Regions from separate parts of the Weizmannia acidilactici genome, predicted to be linked through region 2. Evidence: riboswitches for the same ligand, from Rfam matches in the RefSeq annotation. Region 2 holds a riboswitch; the other holds the start of a gene.
What was found. A riboswitch is a leader RNA that binds a small molecule or an ion and turns the genes downstream of it on or off. The one in region 2 is predicted to bind cobalamin.
Positions count from the first base shown of each region.

Region 1: another riboswitch for cobalamin. It lies ahead of GBH70_RS08560 (prenyltransferase/squalene oxidase repeat-containing protein); the one in region 2 lies ahead of GBH70_RS01465 (ribonucleoside-diphosphate reductase subunit alpha).

Region 1 covers NZ_BKZR01000018.1:35,438-45,124, reverse strand. Annotated here, with positions in the region: gene GBH70_RS08570 (ECF transporter S component) at 1-460, opposite strand, end outside; gene GBH70_RS08565 (DUF4430 domain-containing protein) at 473-1,195, opposite strand; gene GBH70_RS08560 (prenyltransferase/squalene oxidase repeat-containing protein) at 1,202-2,590, opposite strand; adenosylcobalamin (AdoCbl) riboswitch at 2,647-2,794, opposite strand; gene htpG (molecular chaperone HtpG) at 2,963-4,840, shown strand; gene GBH70_RS08550 (M20 family metallopeptidase) at 5,017-6,201, shown strand; gene GBH70_RS08545 (transporter substrate-binding domain-containing protein) at 6,292-7,098, shown strand; gene GBH70_RS08540 (amino acid ABC transporter permease) at 7,176-7,835, shown strand; gene GBH70_RS08535 (amino acid ABC transporter ATP-binding protein) at 7,828-8,550, shown strand; gene GBH70_RS08530 (OsmC family protein) at 8,774-9,226, opposite strand; gene GBH70_RS08525 (MFS transporter) at 9,293-9,687, opposite strand, start outside.
Region 2 covers NZ_BKZR01000003.1:7,803-17,489, reverse strand. Annotated here, with positions in the region: gene pruA (L-glutamate gamma-semialdehyde dehydrogenase) at 89-1,636, shown strand; gene GBH70_RS01475 (proline dehydrogenase family protein) at 1,673-2,671, shown strand; gene GBH70_RS01470 (nucleoside deaminase) at 2,820-3,290, shown strand; cobalamin riboswitch at 3,426-3,624, shown strand; gene GBH70_RS01465 (ribonucleoside-diphosphate reductase subunit alpha) at 3,750-5,984, shown strand; gene GBH70_RS01460 (flavodoxin) at 5,969-6,445, shown strand; gene GBH70_RS01455 (ribonucleotide-diphosphate reductase subunit beta) at 6,396-7,433, shown strand; gene GBH70_RS01450 (hypothetical protein) at 7,571-7,888, opposite strand; gene rpsD (30S ribosomal protein S4) at 8,095-8,697, opposite strand; gene GBH70_RS01440 (sensor domain-containing diguanylate cyclase) at 9,153-9,687, shown strand, end outside.

The sequences.
Region 1 (9,687 bases), on a different contig from region 2:
AAAGCAGGCCGGCAAGGTAGTAAGTCCAAAACGCATACGGCCCGCCGATAAATAAATAATTCAATGAAACCATAAAGCCGAACAGAATGCCGGTAAATCCAGCATACAAACACAACACAATATGCGGGACTTTTTTGTAAAACTGTTTCTTGCCGAGCAGGCCGGAAAGCACGGCGACACTTCCCCAGGCAATAAACTGCATGATGGCAAAAAAACCCATGCCGAGAAACATGTCGGAACCGAAGACGGTTAAAAATGCAAGGGCCAGCCCGAAACGGATCCCGAATACGAATGAACTGCAAATAATGATGACGGTGCACGGCTGGACATTCGGAATCGAAGCCATAAAAATTCTTCCGGCGATGCTCAGTGCGGCCAGCACAGCGAGGAGGGCAATCTTTCTCGTTACCTGTGAAGCCGTTTTGGCCGATTTTCTGTTTTCAACCGGCTGTTTTTCCATTTGAAACATCTCCTATTCAGAATAGTACCATACGACCTGGTCGCCGGCTTTCAGTTTATACGTCCCCGCTGAATAATTCAGCTCCTTGCCGTTCACTTTATATTTCCAGCCGCTCATGCCGCCTTTATCCCCTTCATTCTGCCCGTCAATGCCTTTCACATAGGCGGTTGCACCAGATCCGGAGTAATCGAGGCTGATACCTTCCGCAGAAGCAGCGGTTTTTAACAGCGTAAAGGCGGTATCGCCGCTGTGGTATGCATATTTGCCGCTAAAAATGGTTCCTTTGTAGCCTTTAACCGTTAAAGAAACCGTTTCGGCTTTTTTTTCGGAAGATGCATTGGGGCTGCTGCCTGCGATGCTGCTTCCAGAATCTGATGAAAAAGCGCCGGATGACGTACTTTGGGTTGTGCTGACCGTTGTAGCCGTTTTTGAAGCCGGCGTTTCCCCGGTTTTGCTCTTAGTAGAAGATTTGCTGAGTGTATCATTGGAGCTGCCGGATTTGCTGTTTGCAGCACTTGGGTTGCTGTCTGATTTGGTTTTACTGCCACTGCTGCCGGCAGCGGTGCTTGTTTGCGCTGCATCCTCCGATTTGGCTGGGATGCTTGCAGTTTGTGTGGCCGCAGAATACGTTTTGACCGTTTTTGTTTCAGTATGGAAACCATCGATAAAAAACCAGGCGCCGAACGCGATCAAAAGCACCGCAACACTGTCAATGATGATACTTTTTAATTTCATTCCCGGTCACACCCCCAACAGCCTTTTCCGAATGACAAGCAGGATGACGCCTACACCGGTCGAAATGGAGCCGACCCAACCGTGCACAGGAGAGACGCCCGTTGTTTTTGTGGTCACCACTTTTTGGGGCTGCTGCTCTTTTTCTGCCGGTGCAGCTGAAGCCTTTGCAGTGGCTGCTTTTTTATCGGCATTCGAAGTTTTTTTCGTTTTTGCCGGCGTTTGTTTTGTGTCCACCGCCTTTTTGGTAATGGTGTTGTTTTTCGTGATGGTATTGGTTTTGGTGATCACTTCTTTTGTATTCTTTTCAATCACATTCGTGGCAGCCGCAGAATTGCCGGATGCTGTATTGGAACTTGATTGGCTTGCGGTATCCGTACTGCTGTTTCCTGATCCGGCTGATTTTGAAGCCGTATTGCCCGAATCCGGATTGCTGTTTCCGTTTTCCGTTGCGGCTGTGCTGCCCGTACTGCTTTTTTGCGTAAAATCGTACAGCGTATCTCCTTTTTGGAAAAGGTCATAGGCGACGAGTGCCTGAAGCACCTGTTCTGTGGAAAAACTGTCGGAAGCATCGCTCGTTGCCATCCATTTGTAGCCCCCGTTTTTTGTATCCTTAAAAGTGCTGAGCATCGATACCGGATTTGTGCCGCTTTTTACAAAATCCCCTGTTGTAGGGTCAACATCAACGGAAGTCAGTCCTATAATGGCCTGGGCGGTGCTGCATGAATTAATACCCCAGTTGTCAAAGCCGGCATTGTCCTTTTCCGCCGCTTTTAAGTATTTAATGCCGTCCTGTATGGCATTTTTTACATCCTCATCATGCCTATCCTGATACGTCCCGAGCGCGGTCAGCACCATCCCGGTTGAATCCACATCCGAGGCCGTTGCGGACGGGCCCCAGCTCCAACCGCCGTCTGGAAGCTCTAAATCCACAAGTTTGGCTGCGATTTTTGCCGGCGTATTCGGTGCATCGCCCGGAATCGAATAATTATCCGTATTCAAGGCGATTAAATCGTAGGCGTAGCCGGTCGTAGTGCTTTCTTCCTTTGTTTCAAACACGCTTCTCACGAGATTTTTGCCTTCAAAATTTGCCGGATCCTCGCCGATCGCTTTTAAAGCAATGATCGTTTTGTCGAGTTCCGTTCCGGTTAATGTTTTGGAATTAACCCTTTCTTTTATAACGCTGCGGTACTGTTTGATTTCATTGGCTGTCAGCAGATTTTCCTTCGCCAATGCAGCCACCACAAAATCGGAATTTAATGCTGATGATTTAAAGTATGAAGCTGTATCCGCAATGTCTTTGCTTACCGAAACAGCCGCAAAACTATGTGACGGAACCGCGAAGGCCAAAACGAAGGCTATCCCCCAGATGAGTCCCCTCAACCTTTTTCCAACCATATCACTCTCTCCTTTCCATAAAAAAACCCTTGTACGCAGAGGTATACAAGGGCAGAAAAAATTTTTCGCCTATACCTCGTAGGCTCCAAATAAACCGACAGCTTGGGAGAAAGACCTGACTTAGGAAAAGTTTTTCCATCACAGTGGCGGGACCGTATAGGATTTTCACCTATTTCCATCGCCCAAGCCCGTATTTAAATGTCAATTACTAATTATAAGCCATCATTTTACTGTTGGAAAGAACATTTTCGGCTGCCGTTTCATTGACAAACGGCCGGCACTGTGCTAAATAATAGTATGTTAGCACTCTGGTGTTTTGAGTGCTAAAATCAGAACCGGAAACGATTTTTTACATATAAAGGGGAGATCGATGTGGCGGTAAAAGAATTTAAAGCGGAATCGAAAAGGCTTTTGGACATGATGATCCACTCGATTTACACACAAAAAGAAATTTTCCTGCGGGAATTGATTTCAAACGCCAGCGACGCGATCGATAAAATTTATTACAAAGCCCTGACCGATGAAAATTTAACGTTTGATAAAGACAACTATTATATTAAAATTACCCCGGACAAAGAAAACCGGACTTTGACGGTTTCCGATACCGGGATCGGCATGACAGAAGAAGAACTCGAAAATAATCTTGGCACGATTGCACAAAGCGGTTCGCTCGCGTTTAAAAATGAAAATGAAAGCAAAGACGGGTATGATTTGATCGGCCAATTCGGCGTCGGCTTCTACTCCGCATTCATGGTTGCCGATGAAATTACGGTCATTTCGAAAGCAGTGGGAAGCAGCCAGGCCTATAAATGGCAGTCGAAAGGCGCGGAAGGCTATACGATCGAGCCGTGCGAAAAAGACGGCTACGGCACCGATATTATTTTGAAACTGAAAGAGAATACGGAAGACGAAGATTACGATCAGTTTTTGGAAGAGTACCGGCTGAAGGCACTTGTAAAAAAATATTCTGATTTCATCCGCTACCCGATCAAAATGGATGTGACAGAAAGGCGCCTGAAAGAAGGCAGCGACAACGAGTATGAGGAAGTGAAAGAAGAACAGACCCTCAACAGCATGGTGCCGATTTGGCGCAAAAACAAAAACGAGCTGACAGACGAAGATTACGAGAATTTTTACATGGAAAAGCATTACGGCTTTGATAAACCGGTGAAACATATCCATATTAAAGTTGACGGGGCTGTGCGTTACAACGCGATTCTTTACATCCCGGAAAAAATTCCGTTTGATTACTATACGCCGGAATACGAAAAAGGCCTTGAACTGTATTCGAACGGCGTTTTGATTATGGAAAAATGCCCGGATTTGCTGCCGGATTATTTCAGCTTTGTCAAAGGGATGGTCGATTCGGAAGACCTTTCCCTGAATATTTCGCGGGAAATGCTGCAGCATGACCGCCAGCTGAAACTGATCGCGAAAAATATTAAAAACAAGATCAAACGCGAGCTGGCCAATCTCCTGAAAGAAAACCGGGAACAGTACGAAGCGTTTTATAAATCTTTCGGCCGCCAGCTGAAGTTCGGCGTGTACAATGAATTTGGCGCCCATAAGGAAGATTTGCAGGATCTGTTGATGTTCTATTCGTCAAAAGAAAAGAAACTTGTGACGCTCGATGAATACGTCAGCCGCATGCCGGACGGCCAGAAATACATTTATTATGCAACCGGCGAATCGATTAACCGGATTGAAAAACTGCCGCAGACTGAACTTGTCGCCGACAAAGGGTATGAAATCCTCTATTTCACGGAAGATATCGATGAGTTTGCGATTAAAATGCTCATGAATTACAAAGAAAAAGAATTCAGGTCGGTATCAAGCGGCGACCTCGGTTTTGAAGAGGAAGACAAAAAAGAAACGGAAGCGGAAGAAAAAGAAAACAAAGATCTCTTTGATTTCATGAAAAAGGCTTTGAACGGCAAGGTGAAAGATGTGCGCGCATCGCACCGGTTAAAATCGCACCCGGTCTGCTTCACAACGGACGGCGAAGTGTCGATTGAAATGGAAAAAGTGCTGAACGCGATGCCGAACGGGCAAAACATTAAAGCCGACAAAGTGCTCGAAATCAACGTTCACCACGATGTGTTCCGCGCCTTAAAAGAAGTATTTGAAAACGATAAAGACAAATGCACGCTTTATACAAACCTGCTGTACAACCAGGCGCGGCTGATTGAAGGACTCGATATTGAAGATCCGGTCGCATTCACGAATGATATTTGCAAACTAATGGTGTAAAGTTGTAAAAGGCTTTATCCCATACAGGGGGTAGGGCCTTTTTATTTTTGCGTGATATTTTTTGAAAAAACACTTGCCGAACCTTATGATTTATTGTATATTTATAACATATTATTCATAAATATTAATTTTGCGATGTGCACAACACGGCATAGAACAGCAGGGGGATATTCCAAATGAAAGAACAACTCAGGCAGCATCTGAAACAAATAGAGTCGAAGCTTTGGGAAATGAGCGATACCTTATACCACCATCCGGAACTCGGCGACCAGGAATACAATTCAATGAAACTGCTCACAGACTTCCTTGAAGTCCATGGTTTTACGGTAGAAAAAGGGATCGTGGACAGGCCGACCGCATTCAAAGCGGTATATGACAGCCAAAAAGAGGGGCCGGCAATTGCGTTTCTGTCGGAATACGATGCGCTTCCCGGTGTCGGTCACGGCTGCGGCCACAATATGATCGGTACGATGAGCGCGGGCGCCGGCGTACTTTTAAGCAAAGTGATCGATGAGATCGGCGGACGCGTGGTTGTCCTTGGTACGCCGGCCGAAGAAACGAACGGTGCTAAAGTCCCGATGGCGGAACAGGGTATTTTCAATGATATTGACGCTGCCATGATCTTACATCCGGCCGATGAGTCCTATGAAAGCGGAGAATCGCTTGCCATGGATGCAATCCAGTTTGATTTCCGCGGCAAATCGGCGCACGCGGCTTCTAATCCGGAAGACGGCATCAACGCGCTTGATGCGGCGATCCAATTGTTTAACGGCGTAAATGCGCTCCGCCAGCATGTCACTTCCGATGTCCGCATCCATGGCATTATTAAAGAAGGCGGGATTGCCGCAAATATCGTGCCGGATAAAGCGGTAGCCCAATTTTATGTGCGCGCCAAAGACCGTGTATATTTAAACGAAGTGGTCGAAAAGGTGAAAAATATTGCAAAAGGTGCGGCTATGATGACGGGCGCCAAAGTGCATATTTCAAACTACGAATTAAGCTACGACAATATGGTGACAAACGAAACGTTGTCCAATTTGTTCACGAAAAACCTTTTAACAACAAAGGTAAAAGAAGTAAAGAAACCAAGGTCATCTTACGGTTCGATCGATATGGGCAATGTCAGCCATGTCGTGCCGGCCATTCACCCGTATATCGGCCTGGATTCCCCGGGCCTTGTCGCCCATACGAAGGAATTTGCCGATACGACGATTACGGACAATTCCCACCAGGTTTTATCGAGCGGGGCATTGGCCTTGGCGATGACCGGTTATGACCTGATTACCGACAAAGAAATCTTTGAAAACATGAAGCGTGAATTTGAAGAAAAGGTCAAAAACAAAATGCCAGTGAAAAGCTGACCAAACTGACAATATTTTAAAATATTTTTTTTGAATAAATATCTTCTCAAATATTCCACATCGTGTTAAAATTCATTTTGTTGAATAAAAATGCTTCGCAAGTTTGATACTTTCATAGGGGGAAAAATTGTGAAAAAGATCGTTTTAGGCATCGCACTTGTATTTGCAATGGTGATTACGACAGCTTGCGGCCAATCAAGCAGCGGAAACACCGCCAACAAAAAAGAAAAGGTATTGGTCATGGGCACATCAGCCGACTTTGCCCCGTTTGAAACAAGGGATACTTCCGGGAAAATTGTCGGTTTTGATATTGATCTGGCTAACTATATTGCAAAAGAATTAGGATATAAATTGGAAATTAAAGATATGAAATTTGACGGTTTAATTGGCGCCCTGCAATCGAAGCGGGTGGATATGGTGCTTTCCGGGATGTCCGCCACGAAAGAACGCGCCAAAAACGTTGATTTCTCCACGCAGTACCACCATTCAGGGGAAATGTTCGTGACATTGAAAGGTTCAAACATCAAGAAGCTGGAAGATATTAAGGGCAAAACCGTCGGCGTCCAATTGGGCACCATCCAGGAAGAAGGCGCTGATAAGCTGAAGAAAACGTACAATTTTAATGTCAAAAAACTCGATAACTCGACAAACTTAGTTGAAGAACTGCTTTCTAAGCGCATTCAAGTCGCCTATTTGGATAAATCCGTTGCGGAAGGTTATATTAAAAAGCAAAATCTGGCCGGCTTTGATGATCCGACTTCCAGTTCGCCGGGCATGGCTGTTGCTTTCCCGAAAGGCAGCAAATTGACGGCAAAAGTCAACAAAGTGTTGGCAAAAGCTGAAAAGAACGGTAAACTTGCTGAATTGAAAAAGAAATGGAAAATTGACCAACAGTAATTGCATGCAGGCGCCTTGCTGAGCAGGGCGCTGTTTTTTCAAGAAGTTCATTAAACTAACAAGGTGAGGTGTAAGGCATGAATTTGGATTTCAGCCAAATTGTGCCTTATATTCCTTTTATGTTAAAAGGAATATGGGTAACATTAAAATTTGTTTTCTTTGCGATTCTTTTCGGTTTTGTACTCGGGACGGTTTTCGCATTGTTTAAAATATCCCGTATCAAAACATTAAAATGGATCGGTGATATTTATACATCGATTTTTCGCGGCACGCCATTGATTGTTCAATTGATGCTCATATATTTTGCAATCCCGCAGCTGACCGGGTATGATATCAAGCCGTTTCTTTCGGCCATTTTGGCGTTCGGCCTGAACTCGGCTGCTTATGTGTCGGAAATCATCCGTGCCGGGATCCAGGCAGTGGACAAGGGCCAGACAGAAGCCGCCCAGGCGCTAGGGGTTCCGTACTATTTAATGATGAAAGATTTGATCCTGCCGCAGGCGATGAAAAATATTCTGCCTGCACTGATGAATGAATTCATTTCCTTGACAAAAGAGTCTGCCCTTGTTTCCACTATTGGTTATTTGGACCTGATGCGCCGCGCCCAGGTTGTCGGAGCACAAATTTACCGCAACTTTGAACCGCTCCTGTTTGTAGCCGTCATTTATTGGGTGCTTGTCTTTATCTTGACGGTGCTCGGCAGACAGCTGGAAAGGAAGATGAAATACAGTGATTAAAGTGGAACATCTCTATAAACAATTCGGCCATAACGAAGTCCTGAAAGATATTTCCACACATGTAGACAAAGGGGAAGTTGTTGCTGTCATCGGCCCGTCCGGATCCGGCAAATCCACTTTTCTGCGGTGCCTCAATTTTTTGGAAGAGCCGACAAAAGGCAGGATTTGGATCGACGGGGAAGAAATTACAGATAAGAAAATCAATATTATGAAAGTGCGCTCAGAAATTGGTATGGTTTTCCAACATTTTTATCTTTTTCCACATAAAACGGTTCTGGAAAACCTGACCTATGCTCCAATGAAAGTCAAAAAAATGAAACGCCAGGATGCAGAGGCCAAGGCAAGGGAACTTTTGGCAAAAGTCGGCCTGACGGAAAAAGAAGGGGCGTATCCAAATAACCTTTCCGGGGGGCAGAAACAGCGGGTGGCAATTGCCCGCGCACTGGCAATGGAGCCAAAGCTGATGTTGTTTGACGAGCCGACTTCCGCTCTTGACCCGGAAATGGTAAAAGAAGTATTAAACGTGATGAAAGACTTGGCCCAGACCGGCATGACCATGATGATCGTCACGCACGAAATGGGTTTTGCCCGAGAAGTGGCCGACCGCATTATTTTCATTGATGGCGGGAAAATTTTAGAAGAAGGCACCCCTGAAGCATTTTTTAGCCATCCAAAGACAACCCGGGCACAGGACTTTTTGGATAAGGTATTGTAAAAAAGGCAGCCGCTATTTTTCTCGGCTGCTTTTTTTAGCACTTCCTCTTAAGTTCTGCTTTGATAAAACCAATCAGAGATTTGATATAAGTGTTTTCATTGATGCGATGAAAGACAAATGCCAATTAAATATTGAAACAAGTGTCTTTCATAAGTAACAAGGCGAAACAAGTTCGTCCTGTGATTGTGCTTTTAATCGTAAATGCCACGGAAAGCCAGCATCACTATTTTGCGGCTCTTTTCACAGCTGCCTGTAATTCGAGCTCAACATTCCCCTGAATGGCGCGGCTGATCATGCATGATTTTTCTGCTTTTTCGGCCAGAGTGTACGCCAGCCGGATGTCCTTGTCGGTTGCGTCCGGTTTCAGCACAATTTCAGGGCGGTGGATCATTTTTTTATACGTAAATACACCATTGGTTACATCCACAATGCCTTCCGATTCCATCGTCAGCTGTTCTTTCTCCAAGTGGCTGCGCTCCATCATGGCCGCGAGCGTAATGATATAGCAGGTTGCCGCAGCCCCCAGGAGCATTTCATCAGGATTTGTCCCGACGCCGGGGCCGTCCATCTCCGGGGGTATAGAAATCTTCGCCACCAAATTTCCACAATCAATTGTGCCCACATCATTTCGCAGGCCGGGCCAGTCTGCCTTTAAATGAAAGTGGTGTACTGCCATTTGCTATTCCTCCAACCGATTTTCTATGAAAATTGCCGGCATTTTTTTAAAAGGCGGCGGCCGGCATTATGATTTATTTATGCTTTCTGCAACCGCCGTTTTTCTTTCCATTTTCGCCTTTTTTCCGTGCACGGCATAATAAATGGAAATGCCCGCGACAATCCAGCCTGCAACCGCAAGATAAAGGAAGCGGAAACTCATGAATCCGGCCGCGATCCCAAGCAGGTAAGGCCCCGCGCCGCTTGCCAGATCAATAAAAATGAAAAATGTCGACGTTGCCAGCGCTTTTTGGTGCGGCGGTGAAAGTTTGATGGCAATGGCTTGGAAACACGACTGCACGGTGCCGTAACCGATTCCGATCAGTGCGCCTGCCGCAAGCAGCATCCAACCGCTGTGCGCCTGGCTGAGCAGGAGAAAACCGGTTGTTAAACAAATCAAAAGCGGGTAAATAACAAAATTTT
Region 2 (9,687 bases):
GATGATTGGGATGGCAGGTCTTATTTTCGTTGGCATGATTTTTGCAAGGTATATGTGCAGAATGCTTGAAGAGAAGGAGGTTTTTCCTTTGGTTTTACTTTTTAAACACGAACCGTTAACAGATTTTAACCAGCCGGAAAATGCCGCGGCTTTTGAAGCGGCACTCGGAAAAGTGCGTGCTGAACTCGGAAGGGAGTACCCGCTCGTGATCAATGGCGAGCGGATTTATACAGACGAACAACTTATATCTGTCAATCCCGCAAATAAAGAGCAGGTTGTCGGAAAAGTATCGAAAGCGGCTAAAAAACATATCGAAATGGCTTTTGAAGGAGCAAATGAAGCGTTTCAAACATGGCGGAAAATGTCCCCGGAAGCGCGGGCGAATGTGCTGTTTAAAGCTGCCGCGATTGCGCGCCGCCGCAAGCACGAGCTGTCGGCATGGCTTGTCTTTGATGCCGGCAAGCCTTGGAGCCAGGCGGACGGCGATACGGCGGAAGGGATCGACTTCCTGGAATACTACGGCCGCGAGATGCTCAAGCTTGCGAAAGGGCAGAAAATGGAGCAGCGGGAAAATGAACATAATACATATTTTTACCAGCCGATCGGGCCGGGCGTGACGATCCCGCCGTGGAACTTCGCTTTTGCGATTGTTTGCGGCACCACAGTCGCACCGATTGTGGCAGGGAATCCGGTGCTGTTAAAGCCGTCTGAAAACACGCCGGTCATTGCCTATAAACTCGTCGAAATTCTTGAAGAAGCAGGGCTCCCGAAAGGCGTTCTCCAGTTTGTGCCAGGGGATCCGGCGGAAATTGGCGATTATCTCGTCGACCATAAAGAGACGCGCTGGATTAACTTTACCGGTTCCAAGGCGACGGGCTTGCGTATTTATGAACGGGCCGCGAAAGTGCAGAAAGGCCAGCAGTTCTTGAAACAGGTTGTGGCCGAAATGGGCGGAAAAGATACAATTATTGTTGATAAGGAAGCTGATCTCGATCTTGCGGCCGATGCAATTGTGCATTCGGCATTCGGGTTTTCCGGGCAGAAATGTTCCGCCTGCTCGCGGGTTGCTGTCCATGAAGATGTATATGATGAAGTGCTGGAAAAAACCATTGCGCTTGCGCAGGAGTTAACGATCGGCGACCCGTCCGAAAAAAATGTTTACATGGGAGCGGTGATTAACCAAAAGCAGTATGACAAGATTACAAGTTATATAGAGATCGGCAAAAAAGAAGGTAAGCTTGTCCTCGGCGGGGAAGCTGACGATTCAAAAGGCTTCTTTATTCATCCAACGATCTTTAAAGATGTGGACCCGAAAGCGCGTATCATGCAGGAAGAAATTTTCGGGCCGGTTGTTGCCTTTACAAAAGGGAAGGATTTTGACGAGCTTCTGGACATTGCCAATAACACGGAATACGGATTGACAGGCGCTGTCATTTCGAAAAACAGGGAGCATTTGGAGCGCGCTCGTTACGAATTCCATGTCGGGAACTTGTATTTTAACCGCGGGTGCACGGCGGCCGTTGTCGGGTATCAGCCGTTCGGCGGGTTCAAAATGTCCGGAACCGATTCAAAATCAGGCGGCCCGGATTATTTGAAGCTGTTTATGGAAGCCAAATCTGTATCGGAAATGTTTTAATCCTTTGGGGCGGATCCATAGAAAGGAGGGAAGCTGGTGGTGAACTGGACGAGGGATTTTTTCATCTGCCTCTCAAACAGCAAATTTTTAAATAAAAGCGCGCAAAAATGGGGGTTCCGCTTCGGGGCCGAAAAATTTGTGGCAGGCACGGATATCGGCAGCGTCACGCGCACGATCAAGGAGATGAATGCCCGCGGAATCAGCTGCACCGTCGACAATCTCGGGGAATTTGTGTCCGAAAAAACGGAAGCAGAATCCGCAAAACGGCAGATATTGAATATGCTGGACAAAATCCGCGAAGAGAAACTGGATTGCCATGTATCGGTGAAATTGACCCAGCTCGGGCTTGATATCAGCCGTGAATTTTGCATTCAAAATATGTTAGAAATTTTAGCGCGGGCAGAGCACTACGGCATTTTTATCAATGTTGACATGGAAGATTATGCCCATTTTCAGGCCACGATTGATGTGTTAAAAATCCTGCTCCAAAATTACGGCAATGTCGGAACGGTGATTCAAGCGTATTTGCGCTGTGCCGAAGATGTGATGGATGAGCTGAAGGATATCCGGCTCCGCATTGTGAAGGGGGCTTATAAAGAAAGCGAAGCGGTTGCTTTCCAAACGAAGGCTGAAATCGACAGGAATTATTTAAAACTAGCAAAAAAACGGCTGCTCGGCGATGCGTACACATCAATTGCCACCCACGACCACAACATCATACGTGCGTTGGAGGATTTTATCAGGGAAAACAACATTTCCCATGAAAAATTTGAATTTCAGATGCTGTACGGTTTCCGCCAGGAGATGCAGTACGAATTGGCGGAAAAATACCACTTCACCACTTATATGCCGTTCGGGAACGATTGGTTCGGCTATTATATGCGGCGTCTGGCCGAACGCCCGCAAAATATCAATCTCATCGTGAAAGACGTTTTTTATACAAAAGATCACAAACTGAAAAAAGAGCCGCTCCTTACCGGCGCACTGGCTGTTTCATTGCTGCTGCTGTGGCGGAAAAGCGGAAAGAAAAAATAAGGCGGTTTGTTTAGGGCGTGGGCATCTATCACGCCTTTTTGTTTTGCCCCGCTTTCGGCAACCCGAATTTTTATTGTCAGAATTGTGAACAGATCTTTTCAAAAATTGGAAGATCTATTGTTATAATCAACAAAAAGGGGGGATGCGAATGAATCATGCGTATTTTTTAAAGGTAACGATTGAAATGGCAAGGGAAAATATCGAAAATGGGGGCGGGCCGTTTGCCGCCATTGTTGTAAATGGAAACGGTGAAATTGTAGGGATCGGAAAAAACAGCGTTACGAAAAACAATGATCCGACTGCCCACGCGGAAGTTCAGGCGATACGGGATGCTTGCCAAAATCTTGGAACTTTCCAGCTTGCCGATTGTATCCTTTATTCAAGCTGCGAGCCGTGCCCGATGTGTTTGGGCGCAATCTACTGGGCGAGGCCGAAAGAAGTTTATTTTGCCGCCGATCAAAAGGATGCGGCAAATGCGGGATTTGATGATGCTTTTATTTATGAAGAAATTACAAAAGACCACGGTGCCCGCGCGATCCGCTTTAACCGAGTTGACATCCCGGACCGCACGCTTCCATTTGAAGAATGGGAACATACTTATATAAAAATCAATTATTAATGCCATTCAAGAAGACTCCCTTATAGCCTGCTTTTGTGGTGAAAAGCGGGCTCTATTTATTTTTTTCTTGAAAAAATTTCCTTGCTATGATAACCTAACAATATGTAGTATTATTAATGCTATTAAAACACTAAATATGGTATATCAGGCGATGGTGGCATTTTTTGCAATGCCTTAAAAGGGAATCCAGTTGAAAGCTGGAGCTGCCCCCGCAACTGTAAGTGTGGACGAACGAGCAAATCCACTGTACCCCCTGCTTCATGGCGGCGGTATGGGAAGGGCTTTAGTAGGATGATACACAAGCCAGGAGACCTGCCATAGCTTGAAGTTTCCATTCTCCGGGGTGTGGGAAGGTGAAACGATTGGAAAACATGGATACATATTGCAGTTTTTCTGTCGGTTTCGCCGTTCATCCCCGGGGTGGACGGTTTTTTTATGGTTCAAAAAAGGAGGAAAAACATGGAAAACTTATGTTCAACTCAAGCAGCGGGCGTTTTGAAATGGATGGATGAAATTTCGGCCGGACTTGATCTTCAAACCGAAAAGTATAAAGAAAAGGTTGCAAATGCCTGGTATCAGGATGCCCGGCTTGAAGAAAAAACCGATTTGCTTATCAAATACGCGCTCGAAAATGTAGATGAAGCCGGTGCGGACTGGTCGTTCCTTGCGGCCAGGATTTACCTGCAACTGCTTTACATGAAGGCGGCTGCAAACCGGCATTACGATCCGCAGCAGCGTTACGGTCCCTTTTATGAACTGATTGAACAACTGACGAAAAAAGGCATTTATTCGCCACATCTGCTCGCCAAATACAGCAGGAAGGAAATCGAAGAAATTGGCGGATGGATCCGGCCGGAAAGGGATTATCTGTTTACGTATCCCGGAATTTATACACTTGCCACCCGGTATCTTGCCGCGGATTTTGAAAAAAACATTTATGAACTCCCGCAGGAACGCTGGATGGTGATCGCCATGTACCTGATGCAGGATGAAAAGCCGGAAAAACGGATGGAATATGTGAAAGAAGCGTACTGGGCGCTCAGCCATTTGTATATGACCGTTGCGACTCCGACACTCGCCAATGCCGGGAAAACTTACAGCCAGCTGTCGAGTTGCTTTATTGATACAGTAGATGACAGCCTGCAATCCATTTATGACAGCAATACGGATATTGCCCAACTTTCAAAAAACGGCGGCGGAATTGGCGTATATATGGGGAAAATCCGCGCACGGGGGAGTGCCATCAAAGGTTTCCGCGGCATGTCAAGCGGTGTTGTGCCGTGGATCAAGCAGTTAAACAATACGGCGGTCAGCGTTGACCAGCTCGGGACGCGGAAAGGGGCGGTTACAGTCTATTTGGATGTTTGGCACCTTGACATTGAAGATTTTTTGGATTTGAAATTAAACAACGGTGATGACCGGATGCGGGCAAGGGACATCTACACCGGTGTTTGCATCCCGGATTATTTTATGGAACAGGTGGAAAAAAGGGGCGATTGGTACTTGTTTGACCCGCATGAAGTCAGGGAAGCAATGGGGTTCTCACTTGAAGATTTTTACGATGAAACAAAAGGAAGCGGCAAGTGGCGCGAAAAATATGAAGCGTGCATTAAAGCGGACCTCAAATCGAAAAAGAAAGTCCCTGCGATTGAAATCATGAAACGCATCATGAGATCGCAGCTGGAGACGGGAGCGCCGTTCATGTTTTACCGTGATGAAGTGAACAGGAAAAATCCGAACAGCCATCAGGGGATGATTTACTGCTCCAATTTGTGCACGGAAATTGCCCAAAACCAATCCCCGACGGTATGGTTGGAAGAATATGTGGAAAAAGAAAATATGATTGTAAAAAAATACCGGTCGGGTGATTTTGTTGTCTGTAATTTAAGTTCCATCAATTTGGGAAAAGCGGTGCCGGACGGGGTGCTTGAACGGCTCATCCCAATCCAGATGCGCATGCTTGATAATGTCATTGATGTCAACACCCTTCCAATCAGGCAGGTTGAAATCACCAATCAAAAGTACCGGGCGGTCGGGCTTGGCACTTTCGGCTGGCATCATTTATTGGCATTAGAAAATATCCAATGGGAATCGGAAGAAGCAGTGCAGTACGCGGACAAGCTGTATGAAGACATCGCCTACCTTACGATTAAAAGCAGCATGGAACTGGGCAAAGAAAAAGGCTGCTATCCGGTTTTTCCGGGCAGCAAATGGAGCACAGGTGCCTATTTTGCAGAAAAAGGCTATACAAGTGAACGTTGGAAGGCACTTGAAAAAGATGTGAAACAATACGGCATCCGCAATGGTTATTTAATGGCGGTTGCCCCGAACGCGACGACCTCCATCATTGCAGGATCCACCGCGAGCATTGATCCGGTTTTCAAGCCTTTTTACTTTGAGGAGAAAAAGGATTATAAAATGCCGGTCACCGCGCCGGATTTAAATTACCGCACTTACGCGGTTTATCGACGATCCGCCTATGTGCTCGACCAGCGCTGGTCCGTCAGGCAGAACGCAGCCCGGCAGAAGCATGTCGACCAAAGCATCTCGTTCAATTTTTATGTGCCGCATAACATCCGGGCAGCGGTTTTGCTTGATCTTCACCTCCAGGCTTGGAAGGAAGGCCTGAAAACGACTTATTATGTGCGATCCACTTCAAATGATGTAGAGGAGTGCGAATGGTGTCAAAGCTGAACGTTTTAATCGCTTATTTGTCATATAGCGGAAATACAAAAGAAACGGCGGAACTCATCGAATCAGGGCTTAAAGCGCGCGGCATCCGGGTGGACATGTACCAGATCGGTGTTTCGCCTCCGGTAAACCCGGAACATTACGATCTCATCCTGATTGGGACGTTTACTTGGGATATGGGGAGCACACCTGATGAAGTGAAAGATTTTGTCCTCGAAATCGGGTATAAGCCGGAGAATGTCGCTGTTTTTGGTACAGGCGACACGCAGTTCGGCGGTGATGACTTGTTCTGTCTTGCCGCCGTTAAACTCGCGAAATTTTACGGTAGCCGCTGGGAACCTTTAAAAATTGAACAATCCCCTAGAGGGAGCCAAGAGAAGAAAGTTGAAAAATGGCTGGAAGGAGTGCTGGAAGATGCTTTTGCAGGAAAAAGTGAAGACATTAGAGCCCATGTATTCAAATAAAGCGACCGCGCTTTTCGGCGGGAAATCAAGCGGGATACTCAATTGGAATGACCTCCCGTATCCCCACTGGTATAAAATGTACAAACGGCTGCTTGGAAATTACTGGCAGTCTGATGAAATCAATATGTCCTCGGATATCAAACAATTTCCGGAGTTATCGAAGTGGGAACAGGAAACTTTCCTGAAAATCATCAGCCTGCTGGCGACGCTCGATTCCTCGCAGACAAGGACGATGCTGCTTCTGTCGCTTTATGCCGCGGATCCGTCCGTGCAGTCGATCCTGGCTGTTATCGCCCAGCAAGAAGCGGTCCATAATGAGAGCTATTCCTATATTTTATCTTCTGTTGTTTCATTGGAAAAACAGAACAATGCATTTGAGATCGGCAGGACAAATCCCGTGCTGCTGAAACGGAACCGGGCATTAATGGAGCAATATAACCGGTTTGTAAAAGAGCCGTCCGTCGAAAACATCCTGAAAACGCTAGTGTACTCGACCTTGTTGGAGGGGTTGTTCTTTTACTCCGGTTTTGCATTCTTTTATAACTTGGCGCGCCAAAATAAAATGGTCGGCACCTCAACGATGATCAGCTACATCAATCGGGACGAGCTGGAACATGGCCGGTTTGTGTCGGAACTGATCCGCGCGGCATTGGCGGAAAATCCGGAATTGAATACGGAGGGGTTTGCAAATTGGGTGTATGCCCAATTCAAGCGGTCGGTCGAACTGGAAACGGAATGGTCGCAGTATGTCCTTTCTGATGTAGAGGGGATCGATTTGGAGGAAATGGCCGGTTTTATACAATATCGGGCAAACAAAATGCTGCGCATGATCGGCTTAAGTGAAATCTATCCGGAAAATGTCCGGAACCCGATGAAGTGGATCCGCGCCTATCTTGACAATTTTGACGGCACAAAAACCGATTTTTTTGAACAAAAATCGCGCCAGTACACAAAAGTAAGCGATTTGAACGGGTTTGACGAGCTTTAATATCAATGATACTTTCCATATTGAAGGGCAAACAAAAAAGACGGCCGAAATTCGGATTTTGGATTCGGATTCGTCTTCTTTGTTGCCTTACATTTTGTTGTGCAATTTTATTACAGCGGTGTTTTTGATCAGAAAATTTAGGAAAATATAGAAAAAGCGATCAAAAATAATAAACTATTGAAAAACACAAGGCTGCCGTAAATAAAAAAGGTATAGGCAAAAAACGAATTTTGGAAAGCGTCCAGCACGATTTGGGCGATGACTGCCGCGGCGATGACTCCTCCCAAAATGTGGATGGCCCGTTTCGGTTGCAAATCAGCGGAAGCTGCGATGATATATAGAATACTTGCTGCAACCGTTAAGCATATGATGACCCTTGTATCTGACTGGATCGGAAGGTTTAACGGGTTTAAATAGAGCAGCAATGCTTGAATGCTCAATAAGATTCCCATCATTCCTGATACCCTCATTCTACTGCCACCCCTTTTTTCTATTGTGTCCTATGAAAAAACTGATCGGCAAATTTAAATATTCATTTATCAATTAAAACGCTGCTATCGTAATCTCGATATTCGTAATATAGATTTTTTGGATAAAAAAATCCCTCTATGCAAAAACCCCAAAACCATAATGGCTTGGGGTTTTTTGCGCAGCCGTCCAATTAACGTGAATAAAACTCAACGATCAGCGATTCGTTAATTTCAGCCGGAAGTTCCGAGCGTTCAGGCAGGCGGGTGTAGATCCCTTCCAGCTTGTCTGCATCAAAAGAAAGGTAATCCGGAACAAAAGTTGTCGTTTCGATTGCTTCTTTGATGACATCCAAGTTGCGGGATCTTTCGCGAACGCCGATCGTTTGGCCAGGTGTTACACGGTAAGACGGAATATCAACGCGACGGCCGTCAACGAGAATGTGGCCGTGGTTCACAAGCTGGCGTGCCTGGCGGCGTGTGCGTGCCAAACCAAGGCGGTAAACAAGGTTGTCCAAACGGGACTCCAAAAGGATCATAAAGTTTTCGCCGTGTTTACCTTGCATTTTGCCGGCTTTTGCGAAAGTATTGCGGAATTGGCGCTCATTTACGCCGTACATATGGCGAAGCTTTTGTTTTTCTTGCAATTGCAAGCCATATTCAGATAATTTTTTTCGCTGGTTCGGGCCGTGTTGGCCTGGCGCATAAGGGCGTTTTTCTAATTCTTTTCCAGTACCGCTTAAAGAAATGCCAAGACGGCGGGATAATTTCCAGCTTGGGCCGGTATAACGAGCCATGAAAGACTCCTCCTTTGTTTTTATTTTGTTGTAAAATAAAAACAGGTATCATGGACATTCCTTTATGCGCATTTTGTTTTCATGTACCATCGCCCCAGCAGCAGAGGGTTACGCGATACACCTTGCGGGACATCCCGTCCAAGGAACAAAATGCAGGCATAAAGCTGCCCACTAAGGCTGCATTATTTTACACAAAGTTGATTATATGTTTTTATTCCCTAAAAGTCAACAAGGAAATCGGTGTGCCGCGTTTTTCCTGCATTAGACCGAGTATATATAATATATCGGCTGGATATGCTGTACATTAATAGTTCTTTTGTAATATAATAGTATTAATTTAAGTGACTTTTTTCCTTTTTCGCGGTACACCACGCGATTTTTTGTTTTAATTTTCTTCATTTTCAATATGTGGATGCGTTTGTTTTCGTTTTTACATGAAACAAGGTGATTAGGTAATGGAAAAGAATTTCAGTCATTTGATCCTATATTACAAGTCCCGTTTATTGGATTTAATGAATTTGCAGGAGGGCAGCAGCTTGGATGAATGGGTGGGGGTTGTGGCCGACTGTTTAAACGCGGAAAAGATTGCATATTATAAACAGGACACCGAAAATACAAAATGTTATAAAATCAGCGGTTTTTACAACCCTTACCAGCAACCCGTCAAAACAAGCCTGCCATCTGGGAAAATAAAAGCTTTGACAGGGAAATCCCCGATCGTCTTTAGCAGGGAATTGCAAAAAGATCCTTACTTTTCACAGTTTAATATTGCCTTTTCCATTCCGGATAAAGAGATGGAGGACGGCTGCCTTTTTCTTTCTATTCCAAAGAAGATTTTAGAAACGCTGTCAAACGCGGATCTGCAGGCATTCGTCCGGGAGAGCCGGAAATTTTTGAAGTTGAAATATGAGTTATCTGTTGTGGAAAGCGACCGGAAACGTTATATTGAATTATTTCAAGTGACCGAGAAATTCCACTCTTCCATGGATA